Regions from separate parts of the Microcella frigidaquae genome, predicted to be linked through region 2. Evidence: predicted binding sites of a transcription regulator. Region 2 holds the regulator's gene; the other holds the start of a gene.

Region 1 (7,408 bases), 140 kb from region 2:
CCTCCACGGTGAGCCCGCGCACCTCGGGAATCCTGCCGACCGAGACGATCAGCCGCACCTCAGTGCCCTTGAACGAGTCGGCGCCCGCATCGAGCGCGGCCTCGTCGACATCCACGACGGCGATGACTGAGCCCTCCGGCACGTCGGCATCGAACTGGGGGATGCTCTCGCCGAGCTCGAACCCGGCGCCGACCAGTGCGGCGCGGGCGTCGGCCTCGGGCTGCCCGATTACGTCGGGAACGGTCGTCGGCTCCGGGCCGAGCGAGACGATGAGGGTGACCACGGTGTCGCGGTCCACGACCTCGCCGGCCGGCGGGTCGGTGGCCGCGATGCGCCCGGCCTCGACCTCGAGATCGTAGGCCTCGCCGAGCTGCTCGTCGACGGTCGCGCCCTGCTCCTCGAGCACGAGGCGGGCGGCCTCCGGCGTGGCTCCTCGGACGTCGGCGATGGTGACCCGCGCGCCGGGTCCGGCGCCGAACCACCAGCCGATGCCGGCGGCGAGACCGGCCAGAGCCAGCACCGCCGCGAAGAGGATCCACCCCCGCCGACGATTGGCGGGGCCGCGCCGCGCGAGCTCCGCGGTCGCGCTCGGGCCGCTGTCGGTGCCGGAAGACCCGCGTGTGCCCAGCACCTGGGTCTCGTCGGTCGCCGGGGTCACCGTGATCGGGCTGGTGAGGAGCAGCGTGCGCTGCGTCGCCGCGGCGGGCAGCGCGGTCTGCAGCGCGCGACCGGTCTCGGTGACCTGGTCGAGCAGCGCCCGCGCGTCGGCCGGGCGGTCCTGCGGGTCGCGCGCGGTCGCCCAGAGCACCAGCTCGTCCCACTCCGCGGGAACACGGGGGTTCAAGCTGCTCGGGGCCGGCACCGAATCGTTCGCGTGCTGGTAGGCGATCTGCATGGGCTGCTCGCCCTTGTACGGCTGCTCACCCGTGAGCATCTCGAACATCATGATGCCGACCGCGTAGATGTCGCTGCGCGTGTCGGCCACACCGCGCGTGACGAGCTCGGGGGAGAGGTAGGCGATCGTGCCGAGCAGCGCCTTGCCGGTCGCCGTGTTCGCGCTGGCGGCCCGCGCGAGGCCGAAGTCGCCGATCTTGATGCGGCCGTCATCGGCCAGCAGCACGTTCTCGGGCTTGAGGTCGCGATGCACGATTCCCGCCTTGTGGGCGGCGGCGAGACCGGCGAGCACGGCCTCGGCGATGTCCATGGTCTGCTCGGGGGTGAGCGCCCCGTACTCCTGGAGCAGTTCGCGCAGCGTGATGCCCGGCAGGTACTCCATGACGAGGTAGGCCGATTCGGCATCCTGGCCCTGATCGAAGACATTGACGACGTTCGGATGCGCCAGCCGGGCCGCGGAGCGCGCCTCCTGGATGAAGCGCTCCTTGAACTGGCTGTCATCGGCCAGATGCCCGTGCATGATCTTCACGGCGACCAGGCGGTCGAGCCTCTGATCGGTGGCGAGGTAGACGGTCGCCATCCCCCCGCGGGCGATGCGCGAGCGGACCTGGTACCGACCGTCGATGAGACGGCCGATGAGGGGATCGGTCGTCGCGCTGCTCACCCGCTCAGTCTAGGTCGCGGGGCGGCGTCGACCCTGGAGCCACGCGCGGTGCCGACTGCGACTCAGGTGAGCTCGTCGTACCAGGCCCAGGCGCTCGTCTCCCACTTGGCGTACGCGTCGGGGTAGGCCGAGATCTGCACGGCCTGCGCCGCACGCGTGAGCGTCATGCTCTGCCAGCCGGGGATGTCGAGCAGGCCGCGGGTGTAGCCGGAACGACCGACGTAGAACAGCCGGGCCGCGTGGCTCGGGATCTGCAGGTCCGCGGCGGTTCCCCAGCCGGAGCTCGGGCGCTGCTGGAAGAGGCCCACCGAGTCGCGGTCGCCCCACGAGAGGTTGCGCAGCGACGACTCCTGCATGGCGGTCGCGAGCGCGATCACGATGCCGTAGGTGGGAACGCCCAGCTCGCGGCCGACCCGCACGATCGTCGCTGCGTGCGTGCGCATCTCGGCCGTGAGCGGCGTGACGGTGCCGCCGCTCGGGGGGCGCGGGGTGCTCGGCGTTCCCGGCGTCGACGGCACGGTCGGGCGGTTCACCACGGGGGGAGCGGCCACCGGAGGGGGCGCGGCGGGCAGCACGGGGCGCTTGGCCACGGTCATGTCGGCGACCGCCGCGGCGAGTTCGGTGCCGCCCGCGTCGCCCGCGGCGGCCTGCTCCGCGATCGGGGCTGAGGCGGCGACGCGCGCGGATGAGGTCTCGACGGGCACGTCGGCAGCGGCGCCGACGATCGGAGCGGGCGCGGGGGCCGGTGCCGGCACGCGCCCCGGCACCACGATCGACTGGCCGGGGTAGACGATGCTCGTCCAGGTCAAGCCGTTGGCGTCGAGGATCGCCTGGGTCGTCACCCCGAACCGGGCGGCGAGTGACGAGAGGGTGTCGCCCTTCACGATCGTGTACACCCCGCCCACGGTCGTCGGCGTCGGCAATCCGGTCGCCTTCACCGGGGCCGACGTCAGACGGAGGACCTGGCCGGGGAAGATCGGTGCCGACCAGGAGAGGCCGTTGAGCGCGAGCACGGCGGCCGTCGGCAGCCCGAAGGACTGCGCGATGGAGCTGACCGTGTCGCCGGGGGCGACCGTGTAGACGGCGGGGGCAGTCGTGGCCGCGGCCGTGCGGGTCGCGAGGGCTCCAGGGATGATGGCCGCGCCGAGCCCGCTGACCACCGAGCGCATGTTCACAGGCTCGGGCGCATGCTGCGGGCGGGGGGAGTGCGGCTTGCGCGGTGATGCCGCGTCGGCGGGGGTGGCGACCCCGACACCGAGCGCGATGGCCCCGGTGAGCACGATGGGCATGGTGGAGAAGGCGGCGGTCCGCAGCCGCGGCGAGCGCGCCGGCAGGGCGGGTCGGGAAGCGCGCTCCGGGTTCGGCGGCGCGCTCGGGGCGGTGCGCGGCGAGAGGCCGGCGAGCACGGCTCGGGCGCGCGGGTCGATGTGCTGCTCGATGCCCGGCTCGGTGCCCGGCTCGCAGGACGGCGCGGTGCTCCCGGCATGCCTCGGATCGCTCATGCGCGAAACCTCCCCTGCCCCCGTGGGCGCACTGCGGCGCGATGGCCCCCCGGCCACTGTTTCACAGTACTACGCAAGTGAAGAGAAGTGGAAGATGTGGTTTCCGTTCACATGTTCGTAACATTCGACTCGTCGGGCGACGGGGGGCAGAGCATGGCACTCTGGTGACGTGGCTTCCGAATCCGCTCGCTGGTTGACCGTCCCCGATCTCGTCGAGATCCTGAACCTCAGCCCCGGACGGGTGCATCGACTGCTCGAGGAGCGGCAGCTCCTGGCCGTGCGCCGTGACCGGGTGCTCGTCGTGCCGGAGGAGTTCCTGCTCGACGGCGCGCCTGTCAAGGATCTGCGCGGCACCCTGACGCTCCTGGCCGACGACGGTTTCAGCGACGACGAGGCGATGGACTGGATGCTGACGCCGAACGAGATGCTCGGCGCGTCGCCGATCGCGGCGCTGCGATCGGGCCGCAAGGCCGAGGTCCGACGCGTCGCCCAGGCGCTCGCCTTCTAGGTCGCGCGGCGCGTCACCAGATCGCTGAGCCCGATCAGCTCGGCGCGCGCGGCGCGGCTCACGGGAGCATCCTCGAGCGCGTGGAGCGCCTCCTGCACGGAGCGCTCGATGATCCGCTCGGTCGTCTCCACGGCGCCGCTGTCGCGGATCGTCGCCTGCAGCGTCGCGATCTGGTGATCGGTGAGGTCGGGTTCGCCCAGCAGCTCATCGATGAGGGCCACGGCGCCGGCGGGCAGTGCGGCGCGGGCCAGCGCGATGATCACCGTGCGCTTGCCCTCACGCAGGTCGTCACCGGCAGGCTTGCCGGTGACCGAGGGATCGCCGAAGATGCCGAGCAGGTCGTCGCGCAGCTGGAAGGCGACGCCGAGGGGCAGGCCGAAGGCGCGGAGCGCGGCCACCTGCTCGAGCGTTCCGCCGGCCATCACACCGCCGAGGGCGAGCGGAGCCTCGATCGAGTACTTGGCCGACTTGAAGGTCACGACGCGGTGCGCGCGGGGCAGCAGCTCGGCCTCGGGGGAGTCGCGCCAGGCCACCTCCTCGAGAATGTCGAGGTACTGGCCGACCGTCACCTCGGTGCGCATCGTCTGGAACTCGGCACGGGCCGCGCGCGCGCTGCGCGGATCGCCGAGGCGCGCGAGTCCGACGTCGAGCAGCTCGTCGCTCCAGCCCAGCAGGAGGTCGCCGAGGAGCAGCGCCGTCGCCGTGCCGTAGGTGCGGGGGCTGCCGGTCCACTCATGGCTGGCGTGGTCGGCCTCGAACCGGCGGTGCGCCGCCGGCATGCCGCGGCGCGTGTCGGAGTTGTCCATGATGTCGTCGTGCACGAGGGCGGCGGCGTGGAACAGCTCGAGCGCCGCGGCGGCCTCGATGACGCTCGGCAGATCGCTGTGGGTGTCGAGCTCGGCGAGGAGGTCGTCCGGTCGGACGGTGCCGGCGACCGCGTGCCAGCCCCAGTAGCAGAAGAGGGCGCGGAATCGCTTGCCGCCGCCGAGCAGGTCGCGGCTCGCATCCATGAACACCGAGAGCTCGGGGGCGATCTGCTCCAGCTGGGTCGCACGCTCCTCGAGGAAGCGCTCCAGCCGGGCGTTGACTAGGTCGACTAACCGGGTTCTCTCAGGCACTCGCCTAGCCTATCCAGCGCGGCGAGCCTAGAATGTGGGGGGAGGGGGCTTCCCCTCCTAGTCGTCGAAGGGGTCATCATGCCGCTGTCTGAGCACGAGCAGCGCCTCCTGGAGGAGATGGAGCGCAATCTCTACCAGAACGACGCCGATTTCGTCGCCACCGTCGCCGGCCGCCGAGGCAAGCCGAACTACCGGCTCATCGTGATCGGCGCGCTGCTCGCCGTGGCCGGTGTTGCCGCGCTGGTCGCGGGCGTCATCGTGCGGCAGCCGATCGTCGGCGTCGTGGGCTTCGGCCTCATGCTCGGCGGCGTGCTCATGGTGCTCTCGCCCGGTCGCGGTGCGGCCGAGCCGGCCGCCGCCGGCCGTTCGGGTTCCGCCCGTGCTCCGCGATCGTCGTGGATGCAGACCATGAACGAGCGCTGGGAGCGTCGCCAGGACGAGCGCGGCGAGTAGCCCTCCACGTTCCTCCACGTCAGGGGTCGGCCTTCGGGCCGGCCCCTTTTTCTGTGCCCTCATCCCGGTGCCCCGAGCGGGCGGTTCACGGGGCGTTTCGCTGCGGAGTAGGCCTTTCCCTCCACCGGGCCTCCCGTCGCGCTCCCTTTCCCTCCACCTCGATCTCCCCTGTATTTCCGCGGCTCTGTGGGGAGCATCCGGCGTGACAACAGTGAAGTCCAGGCATAAACTCCTCGAAGTGCTTCCATTTGTGGAGGATAGTGGAGTAAAGTGGAGGGCATCACCTGATCTCGGGCCGGAGATGAGAGGGGGGCCAGGACGATGCTTCTCGGCACGTACACCCCCAAGCTCGACGACAAGGGGCGGATCATCCTCCCGGCCAAGTTCCGGGCCGAGCTCGCTGGCGGTGTCGTCCTCACTCGCGGCCAGGAGCACTGCATCTACGTCTTCAGTGCCGCGACCTTCCTGCAGCAGCTCGAGAAGCTGCGCTCCGCACCGCTGACGAGCAAGCAGGGTCGCGAGTTCCAGCGCTTTTTCCTCTCCGGCGCGAGCGAGCAGGAGCCCGACTCGCAGCACCGCGTGACCATCCCGCAGGTGCTGCGCGACTACGCCGGCCTCGACCGCGAGCTCACGGTCATCGGTGCGGGCGACCGTGCCGAGATCTGGGCCACCGAGGCCTGGAACACCTACTACGCCGAGCGCGAGGAGGCCTTCGCCGCCACGGAGGAGGAGGTGATTCCCGGACTCTTCTGACCGCGGGGGCCTGACTCCCAGCCGTGACCCGCCCTGGCGCACCTTCCCCGGTGCCAGGTCGCACGGATGGGGATCAGGGCCCCGCGAGCAGGACCGACATCACCATGACGACCACCCCCGTGCACATCCCCGTCATGCTCGAGCGCACCCTCGAGCTCCTTGCCCCGGCTCTCGACGTGCCGGGTTCCGTTCTCGTCGACGCCACCCTCGGCCTGGGGGGCCACGCCGAGGCCGCGCTCGAGCGCCACCCCGGCCTCCACCTCGTCGGCCTCGACCGCGACACCGACGCGCTGGCCCGCGCCGGCGAGCGGCTCGCCCCGTTCGGCGATCGTGTCGACCTCGTCCACACCGTCTACAGCGGCATCCGGGATGCTCTCGCCGGGCTCGGCATCGACCAGGTCACCGCGGTGCTCTTCGATCTGGGCGTCTCGTCGATGCAGCTCGACGAGGCCGAGCGCGGCTTCGCCTACGCGCAGGACGCGCCGCTCGACATGCGCATGGACCGCACGACGGGCATCACGGCGGCCACTGTGCTGGCGGAGTACTCCGAAGCCGAGCTGCGCCGGATCTTCTACGCCTACGGCGAGGAGAAGCTGGCGCCGCGCTACGCGCGCCGTATCGTCGAGGCCCGCGTCGAGCATCCCCTCGAGCGCTCGTCGCAGCTGGTCGAGCTGATCGCCCAGGCGACGCCGCGCGCCGTGCAGCGGGCCGGCCACCCGGCCAAGCGCGTCTTCCAGGCGCTGCGGATCGAGGTGAACGGCGAGCTCGCCGCCCTCGAGGCAGCGCTGCCCGCGGCGCTCGACGCTCTCGCCGTCGGCGGGCGCATCGTGGTGCTCGCCTACCAGTCGCTCGAGGACCGCATCGTGAAGCACGAGCTCGCCTCCCGCACCCGATCGACGGCACCGGCCGGTCTGCCGATGGAGCTGCCCGAGCACAGCCCCGAGTTCCGTCTGCTGGTGCGCGGCGCCGAGCTCGCCGACGAGGCCGAGCGCGCCCGCAACCCGCGCGCGATCCCGGTGCGCCTGCGCGCCGCCGAGCGACTGAAGGAGGCCGCATGAGCGCCGTCCCGGCCTCCAGCCTGACCGCACCGGGCCGCGGCCTGCCGCGTCGCGAGTCGCCCGCCCGCCCGCCGCTCGAGGTGGTGCCCACGCGGCAGCAGCGTCGCGCCCGTCCGCGCGCCGTCTACGCGGTCGCCACGATCGCGGGCGTGTTCGCGATCCTTCTCGCGCAGCTGATGCTGAGCATCGTGCTCTCCGATGGCGCGTACCGCATCACGGCGCTCGAGGGGCAGCGGGCCGAGCTCGACCGCACCGCGCAGATCCTCACCGAGGACCTCAACGTCTACGACTCCGCTCAGTACGTGGCGGCCAATGCCGAGTCCCTCGGCATGGTGGTCAGCACCGTGAGCCCCGCATTCCTCCTCCTCTCCGATGGCACCGTCCAGGGTTCCCCGAGGCCGGCGGGGGCCGGCAGCGGGGTCTTGGACGGCAGGGGCGATCTCGTCGGCAATGTGCTG
Region 2 (7,408 bases):
GCTCCTGCGTCTTGTCGACGACGAGGCCCGTGTCGGTCACGCCGGTCCCGCCGGCGACGGCGACGAGCGGGATGAGGAACCGGCAGCCGCGCACGGCGTCGACCACCGCGGCGATCGTCGTCGCGCCCGCGCGGAAGGCGGCCATCGCGGCGACGAACTCCGGCGGCGCGGAGCCGTCGTCATCGGCGCTGGCGTTCGGCTCGAACCGCCGCCCCTCCCAGGGCTGACCGGCCGAGTCGGCCGGTCGATCAGCGGCCGGCGACATCCAGTGCTTCGGGCAGGGTGAACGCGCCCGCGTAGAGCGCCTTGCCGACGATCGCGCCCTCGAGGCCGAGCGGCACGAGCTCGCGAAGCGCGGCGATGTCGTCGAGGCTCGAGACGCCGCCCGAGGCGATCACGGGACGGTGGGTGCGCTCCATGACCGAGCGCAGCAGGTCGAGGTTCGGGCCCTTGAGCGTTCCGTCCTTGGTGACGTCGGTGACGACGTAGCGCGCGCAGCCGGCGGCCTCCAGTCGCTCGAGGACGGCCCAGAGGTCACCACCCTCCTCGGTCCAGCCGCGGGCGGCGAGCGTCGTTCCGCGCACGTCGAGACCGACCGCGATCGCTTCGCCGTACTCCGCGATCACGTGGGCGGCCCACTCGGGGTTCTCCAGCGCGGCCGTGCCGAGGTTGATGCGCTTGGCGCCCGTGGCGAGCGCGGCCTCGAGGCTGGCGTCGTCGCGGATGCCGCCGGAGAGCTCGATGTTGACGTTCTTCGCCGTCGTCTTGACGACCTTCTTGATGATCGAGCGGTTGCTGCCGCGCCCGAAGGCCGCGTCGAGGTCGACGAGGTGGATCCACTCGGCGCCCTGCTCCGCCCACTCGTGCGCGGCATCGATCGGGTCGCCGTAGCTGGTCTCGGTTCCGGCCTCCCCCTGGGTGAGGCGCACGGCCTTGCCTCCTGCGACATCCACCGCCGGAAGGAGGGTGAGGGCGGGGATGGTCGAGAACTCGCTCATCGACAACTTTCTGATCGGATCACTCGCGGACTCGCCGGTTTCCGGCGGCCAAACACAAGATCGTACTCCGTCGCGCCCGGGCGCCCGGCCAGCATCGATGCGGGCGGTCGGCGCCGCGGCGGCAGGTCAGAGGGTGACGAGCCAGTTCGACAGCAGGCGGAGCCCCGCCTGGCCCGACTTCTCGGGGTGGAACTGGGTGGAACTCAGCGGACCGTTCTCGACCGCGGCGATGAAGCGCTCGCCGTGCTCGGCCCAGGTGACCATCGGCGCGGGGATCGCCGGGTGCGGATCGAGGGTCCACTCGTGGGCGGCGTAGGAGTGCACGAAGTAGAAGCGCTCGTCGTGCAGACCGTCGAACAGGCGCGAGCCCTCGGGGGCCTCCACCGTGTTCCAGCCCATGTGCGGCACCGTCGGTGCGTGCAGCGCCGTGACCGTGCCCGGCCACTGGCCGAGCCCCTCGGTGACCTCGCCGCGCTCATCGCCGCGCTCGAAGAGGATCTGCTGGCCCACGCAGATGCCCAGCACTGGGCGGCCGCCGGCGAGGCGCCGGTCGATCAACTCGTCGCCGCGCACGGCGCGGAGGGCATCCATCACCGCACGGAACGCGCCCACGCCGGGCACCAGGAGGCCGTCGGCGGCCATCACGCGCTCGCGGTCGGCCGTCAGCTCGACCCGGGCTCCTGCCGCCTCGACCGCCTTCGCCGCCGAGTGGACGTTGCCGGAGCCGTAGTCGAGCACGACCACGCGGGGCGCCACGGCGGTCAGAGCGCGCCCTTCGTCGAGGGGATGCCCTGGACGCGCGGATCATGCTGCACGGCCTGGCGGAAGGCGCGCGCGAAGGCCTTGAACTCGGCCTCGGCGATGTGGTGCGGGTCGCGCCCGCCGAGCACGGTGAGGTGCACGGTGAGGCCGGCGTGCATGGTGATGGCCTCGAACACGTGCCGAACCATCGAGCCGGTGAAGTGGCCGCCGATCAGGTGGAACTCGAAGCCGGCCGGCTCGCCGCTGTGCACGAGGTACGGGCGGCCGCTGACGTCGACGACGGCCTGCGCGAGCGCCTCGTCGAGCGGCACGAGGGCATCACCGAAGCGGGCGATGCCGGCCTTGTCGCCGAGCGCCTGCGCGATGGCGGCGCCGAGCACGATGCCGGTGTCTTCGACCGTGTGGTGCACGTCGATGTCGATGTCGCCGCGGGCCGTCACGTCGAGATCGACGAGCGCGTGCTTCGCGAAGGCCGTCAGCAGGTGGTCGAAGAAGGGCACGGTCGTCGAGATCGACGAACGGCCGGTGCCGTCGAGGTTCAGCCGCAGCGCGATCGACGACTCGCTCGTCTCCCGGCTCAGCTCGGCGATGCGGGGGGTGCTCACCGGGCCATCCTAGCCAGCACGTCCAGGAACTCCGTGGTCTCCGCCGGGGTCCCGGCGGTGACGCGGAGGTGGTTCGGCAGACCGACGTCGCGAATCAGGATGTCGTGGGCGAGCAGGTGCTCGAAGGTCGCCTGCGGGTCGGCGACCCCGCCGAACAGCACGAAGTTCGCCCAGCTGGCGTGGGGGGCGTAGCCGAGCCCCGCCAGCTCGACGAGCAGACGGTCTCGCTGCTCGCGGATCGCGTCGACCGTGCGCAGCATCGTCGGAGCGTGCTCGAGCGCGGCCACCGCGGCCGCCTGGGTGAGTGCCGACAGGTGGTAGGGCAGGCGCACGAGCCGGAGGGCGTCGATCACGGCGGGGTCGGCGGCGAGGTACCCCAGTCGGGCACCGGCGAAGGCGAAGGCCTTGCTCATCGTGCGCGAGACGACGAGGCGCTCACGGCCGGGCAGCAGGCTCAGCGCGTCCGGCTCGCCCGCGGGCATGAACTCGGCGTAGGCCTCGTCGACCATGACGATGCCGCGGCTCGCCTCGTAGACCGCCGCGATCGTGTCGAGGCCGAGCGGCGTTCCGGTCGGGTTGTTCGGCGCGCACAGGAAGACGACGTCGGGATCGTGCCGGTCGACAGCCGCCGCGGCCGTCGCGGGGCTCAGCCGGAAGTCGGCGTCGCGCTGCCCGGTGACCCAGGTCGTTCCGGTACCGGCGGCGATGATCGCGTGCATCGAGTAGGTGGGCGGAAAGCCCAGCACCGTCCGACCAGGACCGCCGAAGGCCTGCAGGAGGTGCTGGATGACCTCATTGGAGCCGTTCGCGGCCCAGATCTGCTCCCGGGCCACCGTGACGGGCGACGCGGATGCGGTGCTCAGGTAGCCCGCGAGTTGCTCGCGCAGCGCGGTGAACTCGCGGTCGGGATACCGGTTCACCGAGCGGAGGGCCCGCTCGACCGCGCGCGTCACGTGCGCGACGACCTCGTCCGGCACCGGGTGGGTGTTCTCGTTGACGTTCAGGGCAATGCGCACGGCCTTCTGCGGAGCACCGTAGGGCGTCAGGCCCCGCAGGTCGTCGCGGATCGGCAGGTCGGCGAGGCTCGTCACCCGGCCATCGTAGTCGCGGGCGCCTGGGCGCCTCTCGCGGCTGAGGTGCGAATCAGTCGGCGTAGGCGGCCGGGACGATGAGCACCTGGCCGGGCAGCACCGCTCCGCCGGCGAGGCCGTTGACGGCGACCAGGTCGGCGACGACGTCGGCGGTGGCCGCGTCGGGCGCGAGCTCCTCCGCCAGGCTCCAGAGCGACTGACCCGCCTGGACGGTCACGGTCTCCGGGGCCGCGGTCGAACCGGCGACCGCGCCACCGCCGTTGAGGGCGATGCCGAGCAGGCCGAGCACGAGCGGGAGCGAGACGAGGGCGGCGACGACGAAGCGCCCGCGACGGGTGAGGCGCAGGCGGGTGCGTGCGACCGTCGGCATGGCGAAGGCCGTGCTGCTGTAGGTGATGCTGCTCATGTCATCGACCTCTCTGATCGTGGTCCTCGATGTCCGCGATGTTCTCGACGTTCGCGAGGGGGTACAGGCCCCCCGGCGCCGGGGGGCCGCCGGGGGGGTGCATCCGACTCTCGGCCGGGAGAGCCCGATGCGAACCTGTGTTTCGAACATACCTTCTATCGAACACAGATACAACCCTTTTCGCCCGGTTCGTCTCCGGATCGCCGGACACGCTCGAACAGATGTTTGAGCAGAGCCCGAGAACTGGATAGAGTTTCGAGGGTCGCGAGAACAGTGAACCCGTGACCCCCGACATTCCGACGGGGACCTCCGACGATCGGAGCCGTGATGGCCGATGAGACCGAGTTCGGCGGCGCGACCCGCCGCCGCACCACCCTGAGCGAGAAGCAGCGCGCGATCCTCGGCGTGATCCAGGCCTCGGTCGCGCGCCGGGGCTACCCGCCGAGCATGCGCGAGATCGGCGAGGCCGTGGGGCTCGCATCCCTCTCGAGCGTGTCACACCAGCTGGGCCAGCTCGAGCTCGCCGGCTACCTGCGGCGCGACACCAACCGTCCGCGCGCCCTCGAGGTGCTCATCGACCTCGAGCACGACGCCGGCGGCAGCGGCGGCATCGGCTCCGAGACCGTCCCCGGCCCCTCCGTGGGCGACGCGGCGATGGTGCCGCTGGTCGGCCGCATCGCGGCGGGCATTCCGATCACAGCCGATCAGATGGTCGAGGAGGTCGTCCCGCTCCCCCGGCAGCTCGTCGGCAAGGGGGAGCTCTTCATGCTCACCGTCGTCGGCGACTCGATGATCGACGCGGCCATCTGCGACGGCGACTGGGTCGTCGTGCGGCAGCAGAGCACCGCCGAGAACGGCGAGATCGTCGCCGCCATGCTCGACGGGGAGGCCACCGTCAAGGTGTTCAAGCAGCGCGACGGCCACACCTGGCTGCTGCCGCAGAACTCGGCCTACGAACCCATCCTGGGCGACCAGGCGACCGTGCTGGGCAAGGTCGTGGCGGTGCTGCGCTCGGTCTGAGCCCGTGCGCGACTAGCGCGCGTCGGCCGCCGGTGCGTCGGTGACGACGTACGGCTCGACCAGGGTCGCGACCTCGGGCGGCGCGAAGGCATGCACCCGGGTTCCCTGCTCGACGTAGGTGGTCTCGACGATGCGGCCGCGCTCGTGCAGCAGCGACACCAGGTCGCCGCGGTCGTAGGGCACGACGACCCACAGCTCGACATCCGGGTTCGGCAGCAGTTCGGCGATGCGGTGCTGCAGCTCCTCGATGCCCTCCCCCGTCTTCGCCGAGACGAAGACCGCGTCGGGCACGAGCCCGCGCAGCAGCAGCCGCGCGTCGTCGTCGAGCAGGTCGCTCTTGTTGACGGCGACGAGCTCCGGCAGCTCGCGGGCCCCCACCTCGCCGATCACGTCGCGCACCGTCGCCAGCTGGGCGGCGGGGTCGGGATGCGCGCCATCGACCACGTGCAGGATCACGTCCGACTCCGCGACCTCCTCGAGGGTCGAGCGGAAGGCCTCGACCAGCTGGTGCGGCAGGTTGCGCACGAAGCCGACGGTGTCGGCGATCGTGTACGGCCGGCCGTCGGGAGTCGTCGTCTTGCGCACCGTCGGGTCAAGGGTCGCGAACAGCGCGTTCTCGACGAGGACGCCCGCCCGCGTGATGCGGTTGAGCAGGCTCGACTTGCCCGCGTTCGTGTAGCCCGCGATCGCGACGCTCGGCACCGCGTACCGGTCGCGGTTGGCGCGCTTGGCCGCGCGAGCGGGCGCGAAGCCCTTGATCTGGCGGCGCAGCTTCGCCATGCGGGTGTTGATGCGGCGGCGGTCGAGCTCGATCTTCGTCTCACCGGGGCCGCGCGAGCCCATGCCCGCGCCGGCGGCGCCGACCTGGCCACCGGCCTGTCGCGACATCGACTCTCCCCAGCCGCGCAGGCGCGGCAGCAGGTACTCGAGCTGGGCGAGCTCGACCTGCGCCTTGCCCTCGCGGCTCTTCGCGTGCTGGCTGAAGATGTCGAGGATCACCGCCGTGCGGTCGATCACCTTCACCTTGACGACGTCCTCCAGCGCGCGCCGCTGGCTCGGGGCGAGCTCGGTGTCGGCGATGACCGTGTCGGCGCCGAGCTCCTTGACGATGAGGGCGAGCTCGTGCGCCTTGCCCTTGCCGAGGTAGGTGCTGGGGTCGGGATGCGGGCGCCGCTGTAGCAGACCATCGAGCACCACGGCTCCGGCCGTCTCGGCGAGGGCGGCGAGCTCGCGCAGCGAGTTCTCGGCGTCCTCCAGGTCGCCTTGCGCGTAGATGCCGATCAGCACGACGTTCTCGAGCCGCAGCTGGCGGTACTCGACCTCGGTGACGTCCTCGAGCTCGGTCGAGAGGCCGCGCACGCGGCGCAGGGCCGCGCGCTCCTCGCGGTCGAACTGGTCGCCGTCGCGATCGTCGAGGTAGGCCGCGTCGGCCTGCAGGGCCGCCGCGGGCTGCACGACGACGCGGCGGGCGCGCGACTCGGCGGTCGCCAGCACGCGGGCCACCGCATCCGTCGCCGTGTCGCTGTCGGAGGCGGTGCCGGCACCGGCGTCGGCGGGGGCGTCGGTCAAGGAATGGTCGCGATCGGTCATGTGCCGTTCACTGTACTCGCCCGGCTTCGGTAGATTCTGCGCATGGCTGCCGACCACTACTTCTCCGCTCAGCCGAGCGGGGAGCTCGTCGCACGGCCGTTGACCGTCACGCTCGCGGGCCGCGAGGTGACGCTGCAGACCGCGGGCGGCGTCTTCAGCCCGGGGGGCCTCGACATCGGCACAGGGGTGCTGCTCGGTCATGTGCCGCCTCCCCCGACGAGCGGCGACCTGCTCGACCTCGGCTGCGGCTGGGGGCCGATCGCGCTGACTCTGGCGCTCGAGTCGCCGCGCGCGACGGTGTGGGCGGTCGACATCAACGAGCGGGCGCGCGAACTGACCCGGCGCAACGCCGAGCTGCTCGGGCTCGACAATGTGCGGGTGGCGGCGCCCGATGAGGTTCCGGAGGACATCCGGTTCATGACGATCTGGTCGAACCCGCCGATCCGCATCGGCAAGAACGAGCTGCACGGCATGCTCGACGCCTGGCTGCCGCGGCTGCGCGAGGCCGCCGACGCCTGGCTGGTCGTCGCCCGCAACCTCGGCAGCGACTCGCTGCAGCGCTGGATGGAGGACCGCTACCGGGGGGAGCTCGCCGTCTCACGGTATGCGACCAACAAGGGGTTCCGCGTGCTGCGGGTGCGCAACCGCTCGGGACTCACCGGGCCGATCACGACGATCACCGGCTGAGCCGAAGGGTCAGAGTGTGATCTCGCCCGAGTAGACCAGCTCGGCGGGGCCGGAGAGGGTGACGTGCTCGCCACCCTCGGTCGGGATCATCCGCACCCCGAGCACCCCGCCCGGCACGGTGACCTGCCACGCGCTCGGCGCGCCGGCGCCCGCCCAGTGCCGCACGGCGAGGGCCGCGGCTGCCGCGCCCGTGCCGCAGGAAAGCGTCTCGCCGCTGCCGCGCTCGTGCACGCGCATCCGGATGCGCCC

Evidence for each region. Region 2 encodes LexA, which represses DNA repair genes until DNA is damaged. Its sites were predicted from a motif close to TCGAACANNTGTTCGA; they were not measured.
Region 1: a site for LexA is predicted at 3,164-3,179, ahead of BJ959_RS01785 (LysM peptidoglycan-binding domain-containing protein). Genes of this name have one in related genera too.

The regions. Positions count from the first base shown of each region.
Region 1 is NZ_JACHBS010000001.1:368,006-375,413, reverse strand. Features, by position in the region: gene pknB (Stk1 family PASTA domain-containing Ser/Thr kinase) at 1-1,558, opposite strand, end outside; gene BJ959_RS01785 (LysM peptidoglycan-binding domain-containing protein) at 1,621-3,060, opposite strand; gene BJ959_RS01780 (Rv2175c family DNA-binding protein) at 3,230-3,568, shown strand; gene BJ959_RS01775 (polyprenyl synthetase family protein) at 3,565-4,686, opposite strand; gene BJ959_RS01770 (SCO2097 family morphological protein) at 4,765-5,139, shown strand; gene mraZ (division/cell wall cluster transcriptional repressor MraZ) at 5,461-5,892, shown strand; gene rsmH (16S rRNA (cytosine(1402)-N(4))-methyltransferase RsmH) at 5,997-6,950, shown strand; gene ftsL (cell division protein FtsL) at 6,947-7,408, shown strand, end outside.
Region 2 is NZ_JACHBS010000001.1:504,923-512,330, forward strand. Features, by position in the region: gene BJ959_RS02430 (SseB family protein) at 1-265, opposite strand, end outside; gene priA (bifunctional 1-(5-phosphoribosyl)-5-((5-phosphoribosylamino)methylideneamino)imidazole-4-carboxamide isomerase/phosphoribosylanthranilate isomerase PriA) at 249-998, opposite strand; gene hisH (imidazole glycerol phosphate synthase subunit HisH) at 1,125-1,754, opposite strand; gene hisB (imidazoleglycerol-phosphate dehydratase HisB) at 1,760-2,365, opposite strand; gene BJ959_RS02450 (histidinol-phosphate transaminase) at 2,362-3,456, opposite strand; gene BJ959_RS02455 (LysM peptidoglycan-binding domain-containing protein) at 3,509-3,862, opposite strand; gene lexA (transcriptional repressor LexA) at 4,190-4,882, shown strand; gene hflX (GTPase HflX) at 4,895-6,472, opposite strand; gene BJ959_RS02470 (class I SAM-dependent methyltransferase) at 6,515-7,159, shown strand; gene dapF (diaminopimelate epimerase) at 7,169-7,408, opposite strand, start outside.